DNA from 3 places in the Desulfofundulus sp. JL263-se genome. Region 1 is predicted to be linked to each of the others. Evidence: riboswitches for the same ligand, from Rfam matches in the RefSeq annotation. Region 1 holds a riboswitch; each other region holds the start of a gene.
The links. Region 1 has a riboswitch for cobalamin ahead of thiC (phosphomethylpyrimidine synthase ThiC). Riboswitches for the same ligand answer to the same signal wherever they lie in the genome.
Positions count from the first base shown of each region.

Region 1 (2,269 bases):
GTGCTTTTCAGCGGTGAGAATTTCCAGCCGCTCCCAGGTAGGCTGCCATACCAGAACCGCCCATCCCGATGCTTCCACGTCTGTGGCTGCGGCAGCAAATTGTTCTTGGAAAGTGAAAAAACCACCAAAATAGTTGTTAATCTGCCGCCACGTTTCAGGGCCGGGCTGCCCGGTACCCCTCGGTGTCATTATGGTCCAAAAAACGCTGTGCAGTATGTGCCCCGAGCCGTAAAAGGCCAGTTCCCTTTCCCAGTGTTTAATCAGGGAAAAATCCCTTTTCCGCCTTGCTTCTGTCAGCTTCAGCTCTGCCTTGTTCAGGCCATCAACATAAGATTTATGGTGGCGGTCATGGTGGACGCGCAGGGCGGTCCCGCTTATTACCGGTTCCAGGGCATTATAGGGATAAGGTAAAGGAGGCAGCTGGTGGCCGCCGGGCGGTACGGATTGAACGGCCCACAAATCACGCATAGTTAAGATTCTCCTTTCAAATTGGAAACCTGTGGTAATTATATTATGGTTTTATCATGGAAAAGTTCCTGATAACTCCTAATAATTAAAGAATCAGGGGGGAATGGCAAGCCGGGGTTTGGATGGTTTTATCCTTGACAATGTTAAAATTAGTTAATAGAATGTGTATTGACAATTTAGTAGCACGCATTTCCAGGTGCCCGTAAGGGATAATAGGGAACCGGGTGAGAATCCCGGGCGGTCCCGCCACTGTAACCGGTAGTCCGCCTCATTACCACCTTCTGTCGTCCTTTAAGGCAAGGCAGTTGGGAAGGGAGGTCAGGGCGCTATTCCGGAAGCCAGGAGACCTGCCTGGAAGTGTTCTTGTGCTGCCACGGGGATATGGCGGCAAGGGAAAAAACGTGGGGATGATGGCAAAGTCCGCATCAATAAGGGTGCGGGCTTTTTATTTTAGAAAATTTTGGAAAAGGAGGGAATTAAATGACTCTATTGGAGAGCGCCAGAGAGGGGAAAATTACACCGGTCATGGAACGGGTGGCCGGGCAGGAGAAAGTTACCCCGGAATTTATAAGACAGGGAATTGCCGAAGGGAAAATAGTCATACCCCGTAACGCCCGGCGCAGCAGCAGTTTTCCTGTAGGTATAGGCGCGGGCCTGCGGACCAAGGTAAGTGCCAGTATAGGATTGTACGGCAAGGACGCCCGGATTGACGTCGAAGTCAAAAAAATTAAGGCCGCGGTAAAGGCGGGAACGGATTCTATCATGGACTTGAGCGTAAGCAGGGATATCGATGCCATGCGTAAAGAAGCGCTGGCGGCCACTCCCACACCCGTGGGGACTTTGCCCCTTTACCAGGCCATAGCCGAGGCCGGTGAAAAATACGGCTCCGCCGTTAAGATGACTGTTGACGAGCTTTTTGAGGTAATTGAGCGCCAGGCCGCCGACGGTGTGGATTTTCTGGCCCTTCACTGTGGTACCACCATGGAAATTGTAGAGCGCGCCAAGAGGGAAGGCCGGATAGATCCCCTGGTGAGTTACGGGGGCTCTCACCTTATAGGCTGGATGATTTATAACCAGAGGGAAAACCCCTTGTATGAGTACTATGACCGGGTGCTGGAGATTGCCCGCAAATATGATGTCACGGTCAGTCTTGCCGACGGCATGAGGCCGGGGTGTCTGTACGATTCCCTGGACGGCGCGCAAGTACACGAGCTGGTAATTTTGGGAGAATTGGTAAGACGTGCCCGGGAGGCCGGGGTCCAGGTAATGGTCAAGGGTCCGGGACATGTACCTTTAAACCAGCTTAAGGCAACCATTACCTTGCAGAAGAGTCTTTGCAAGGGCGCGCCGTATTTTGTCTTCGGCCCCGTGGTAACCGACATAGCGGCCGGTTACGACCACATCAGCGCCGCCATCGGCGGGGCCATAAGTGCCTGGGCGGGAGCTGAATTTATTTGCTATGTTACGGCAGCTGAACACATAGGTCTCCCCGACGCCCGGCAAGTGCACGAAGGGGTGGTGGCGGCCCGCATCGCCGCCCACGCCGCGGATCTGGCCAGGGGCCTTAAGGGGGCTGCAGAATGGGATTTAGAACTGTCCAGGGCCAGAAAAGAGCTCAATTGGGAAAAACAGCTCGCCCTGGCCATAGACCCCCACCGGGCGGGAGAAATAAGAAAGAATCGCAGCGAGGAATCTTCGCCGGCCTGTGCCATGTGCGGTAAATACTGTGCCATGAAAATAGTATCCGAGTACCTGGGGACATACAAGCACAGCTGTTAAAAAGAAGGGGTGAGAAAATGAC
Region 1 is NZ_CM149993.1:841,025-843,293, forward strand. Features, by position in the region: gene ACX4JR_RS04305 (superoxide dismutase) at 1-468, opposite strand, end outside; cobalamin riboswitch at 646-837, shown strand; gene thiC (phosphomethylpyrimidine synthase ThiC) at 949-2,247, shown strand; gene bzaB (B12 lower ligand biosynthesis ThiC-like protein BzaB) at 2,265-2,269, shown strand, end outside.

Region 2 (2,269 bases), 600 kb from region 1:
AATAGAGTTAACCATTCTTTTGGCTATTGTAATATTAGCCATTGCTGGCGTTCATCCAGTGGTTTCCGCTAGTATATTAGCCAGCAGCCTTGACCCGCCGGCAATAGGCTTACCTGCTGAGAGCTTGGCGGCAATTCTTGTTATGAGCTGTGCCATTGCAAATGTAAGTTCACCTTCTACAGCTGTTAACATGATGCTTAGCAGGTTTTCGGGAAGAAACCCCATAGAAATAAGTTTGCGCTGGAATATACGGTACGTGGCTGTAACCGGTTTAATGCTCAGCTTTATTGTCAGTATAATATTTTAAATTTGGGCAGGCCCGGATCTATTAGGATAAGGTGGTGTCCGGTAATGGTAAAATATCGGGAAGTTATTTTGTAGACTTAATTAACTATAGTAAGATTGGTGATAGGGAAGTTGAATATGTTGACAATATAGTAAAACTGTGTTATGTTTTCTTCAAGTTAACTAACTATTTTACAAAAAATATTATAAAAGGAACAGGTGCTTTTACCGGAAGGTAAGGCTTAAAAGGGAAGCCGGTGCAAATCCGGCGCGGTCCCCGCCACTGTGATGGGGAGAGGTTTCACATCAAGTCACTGTTTGGTCCAGCACTCAACGGTTCGCAAAGTATTGTAACGGCGTTGGTTATTTTTTGGGTAATATTCACTTACTTTGAGTAACTAAAAGTATCATTGAGTGCTGGACTGGATGGGAAGACGTGAAATCTCGATGAACCTGAGCCAGGAGACCTGCCTGTTCCGCCAAACTGCCGGCGCCTACGGGTGATGGGGAGGTGGTTGTTTTTATGCCCAGTTAGGGATTGAACCCCCGGCCTTTTTGTAGGCCGGGGTTTTTTGATAGGGGGAGATACCTTGTTAGAGGAAATACCGTGGTTTAAAAAGCAGGTTTCTAGTTGGGGGTTAGAGAAATGTTACCAAGAAAAAATGTTCTTTTAACAGTTGTAGTAATATCAATTTTTTGCTTAGTATTTGCAAATAATGTACAAGCTGCAGATATTAGTAGTTTAACTCAGGAACGAATTGATAAGGCAATAGACTACTTATACGGACAATATAATGAAAATGGAGAGAACATAAGCGAACTGGCGGCGGAAGCCCTGGCGGCAGCCGGGGAAGACCTGGACAGCAGTGGGTGGAGTAAAACGCTAAAAAAACTAATTATCGAAGATGCCAAAAAGATAGATAAAAACAGCAAGGTGGCGACAATTGGCAAGACAATACTGCTGCTGAATACGCTGGGAGATACTTCCGGTGAAAAAGAGAGACTGGCAGGGCTTTTGAAGGATCTGCAGGGGGAAGAAGGAAACTTTGGCGCGACGGTATACGAGCACGTGTGGCCGGTAATGGCGCTATCTGAGATGGGGGCTTTGGACGCAGAGCATCTGGATGTGACAAAAGCAGAAGAATGGCTGCTGGGCCAGCGGCTCAACAACGGTACCGGCGTGTGGGGATATACCTATGGAGGGACAGAATATGAAGATGTGGATGCTACGAGCTGGGCGATAAGAGCGCTGGCGGGTTTTCCGGATGCAATGGAGCAGGGTTCGGACTGCTACCGGGCCATACAGGACGGTTTAGCCTTTTTAAAGAGCAAACAAGGGACAAAAGGAGAAATAAGCAACTGGGACCCGGGAGTATCCACAGCGGAAGCGGTGCTTACCCTGCTGAAACTTGGTATAGACCCGCAGGGAGAGAACTGGACGGTAACGGATGAAGTATACGGTGAAAAAAACCTGATTACCTACCTGCTAAGTGACGAGGCACAAAATGATGACGGCAGCTTTGGGCCATATGCTAACGTGATGGGAACCTTTGCCCCACTCAAGGCGCTGGCAGCGTTCAAAGTGTCAGAATTCAATAATGGAGATTTAAATAGTGAAATAGATACAAAGATTGCCAGTGCTATTTCGTACCTATATAAAAAATTCTGCGAAGACAGAACTAACATAAGTGAACTGGCGGCGGAAGCCCTGGCGGCAGCCGGGGAAGACCTGGACAGCAGTGGGTGGAGTAAAACGCTAAAAAAACTAATTATCGAAGATGCCAAAAAGATAGATAAAAACAGCAAGGTGGCGACAATTGGCAAGACAATACTGCTGCTGAATACGCTGGGAGATACTTCCGGTGAAAAAGAGAGACTGGCAGGGCTTTTGAAGGATCTGCAGGGGGAAGAAGGAAACTTTGGCGCGACGGTATACGAGCACGTGTGGCCGGTAATGGCGCTATCTGAGATGGGGGCTTTGGAC
Region 2 is NZ_CM149993.1:236,737-239,005, forward strand. Features, by position in the region: gene ACX4JR_RS01235 (hypothetical protein) at 1-307, shown strand, start outside; cobalamin riboswitch at 486-774, shown strand; gene ACX4JR_RS01240 (S-layer homology domain-containing protein) at 932-2,269, shown strand, end outside.
Region 2: linked by a shared signal. The riboswitch ahead of ACX4JR_RS01240 (S-layer homology domain-containing protein) and the one ahead of thiC (phosphomethylpyrimidine synthase ThiC) in region 1 are both predicted to bind cobalamin.

Region 3 (2,269 bases), 120 kb from region 1:
TGTTCCAGCATCAATTTATGCCCGGGCTCCGCGGACAGGTGAGATGCAATCATGTAATCCCTGCACTTGGGCTCAATGGCCGCGGCCACCAGGGCGGCAGCCGTAGAAATAAACCCGTCTAAAAGAACGGGAACCCGGCAGGCGGCAGCACCCAGGATAACACCGGTTAAGCCGCCGATTTCAAGGCCTCCCACTTTGGACAACACATCCAGGCCATCCTCCGGATCCGGCCTGTTAACCTCCAGCGCCCTGATCACCGCTTCACGTTTTCTGGCCAGCACATCGTCATTTACCAGTGTACCCCTGCCGGTAACCTCATCTGCAGTATATCCACCCAGGGCGGCTAAAATAGCACTGCTGGGAGTAGTGTTGCCAATTCCCATATCACCGGTTGCCAAAATGGTTGCACCTTGGCTGATTTCTGTTTTTGCCAATTCAATTCCCACTTCTACAGCCTGCACCGCCTCATCCCTGGCCATAGCCGGCCCTCTGGATATATTACCGGTACCAGGCCTCACTTTGCGAGAAATTACCCCGGGTATGTTTACAGGCCCCTTTACGCCTACGTCCACTACAACCAACCTTACCCCGGCCTGCCGGGCCAGTACCCCTATGCCGGCAACTCCCCGGACAAAATTGGGAAGCATCTGCCTGGTAATCTCCTGGGGCGCGGCACTTACCCCTTCTTCCACTACGCCGTGATCACCGGCCATCAATATTACTGATTTTCCTCCCACCATTGGCCGGGGATGTCCCGTTATACCGGCCATCTTTGCGGCCAATTCCTCGAGCATTCCCAGGCTACCTGGGGGTTTAATAAGGTTATCCAGCCTTTCCTTTGCCTTTTCCATGGCACCGTGGTCCAAACTAACAATGGATTGGATAGTTTTATTTAGCAGTTCCATTTTTTAAAGCCTCCCCTTTAACAAAATTAAAAGTCCACGACCTTAAAAGGCCGTGGACTTTACCATCATCCACTGCAGCGCCCTTTCCCGCAGGGCTATCCCCAAGCAGGCAGGTCTCCTGGCTTCCGGGCTTCGCACCCTGCCGCCTTCCCGGCACGGCAGTGGCACACTCTCGTGCCTTCCCGCTCGCGCCAGTGGCATAATGGCGGGCACTTCCCGGTTACAGTGGCGGGACCGCTCAGGATTCTCACCTGATTCCCTATTCTCCCCGAAGGGCACCTGCTGGGCATAAGTGTTTTTAAATTTTGTTCTATGCCTTTGGGGAAAAATCCTCCTTTAATTCAAAATTTTTTACCTGCAGGCATACCGGTTTATATCTATTCCCCGCCGCATGAGCCACTGGGCCGTCATACCTGTAATAACCAACTGTTTGGTTCGCAACATATCCAGGCGCCCTGTGCCCAGCGCCATCATTATACTCCGCAGGCCCGTCTTCATTTCCTCAATATATTCTACCAGGCCCTCAGTCCCGCGTTCCATCAAGATCTGCAAAAAGGGCCTCGCTATCCCCACCAATCCGGCCCCCGCCACCAGAGCCTTGGCCACATCGCCTGCCGAGCGGATACCGCCGGAAGCAATAATTTCCACATTCCCCGAAACGCTTAGCGCCTCCAATAAAGCCGGTGCTGTCGGTATTCCCCAATCCAAAAGGGGGACATCAGACTTTCCCCGCCGTCGTCCTTCAATGGCGGCAAAATTTGTACCCCCGCGGCCGCCAATATCCAGGTACTTTACCCCCATATCAGCCAAAGACTTTACCGTCTCACGGCTCATGCCAAACCCCACTTCTTTAACTATAACCGGCACGGGCAACTCGCCCACCAGGCGGGCTATATTATCCATTACACCCCTGAAGTCCACGTCTCCTTCGGGCATGCTGAGTTCCTGGGCCACGTTCAAATATAACTGTATACCGTCCGCCTGCACCATTTCCACCGCTTCCAGAGCATCCTCGAGACGGCACCCCGCATCTAAATTCGCCAGCACCACTCCGCCGGGATTTTTTTCCCGCATAATCGTATATGTTTTCCTTACACCGGGATTTTCCAGGGCCGCCCGCTGGGAGCCCACTGCAACGGCAATTCCCGTACGGGACGCCACCTCACCCAGGGCAGCATTAATCTCCAATACATCCGGATGCCCGCCGGTCATGGCATTAATTAAAAGAGGGGCCCTTAATTTTTTACCGAGAAACAAGCACGTGCAGTCAACCTGTTCCAGCCGCAATTCCGGCACCGCGCAGGGAACCAAAAAAAGGTCGGCAAATCCCGTTGACCCGGTATCTTCCAATTCCAGGGCATAAT
Region 3 is NZ_CM149993.1:961,837-964,105, reverse strand. Features, by position in the region: gene cobT (nicotinate-nucleotide--dimethylbenzimidazole phosphoribosyltransferase) at 1-905, opposite strand, end outside; cobalamin riboswitch at 997-1,203, opposite strand; gene fni (type 2 isopentenyl-diphosphate Delta-isomerase) at 1,257-2,269, opposite strand, start outside.
Region 3: linked by a shared signal. The riboswitch ahead of cobT (nicotinate-nucleotide--dimethylbenzimidazole phosphoribosyltransferase) and the one ahead of thiC (phosphomethylpyrimidine synthase ThiC) in region 1 are both predicted to bind cobalamin.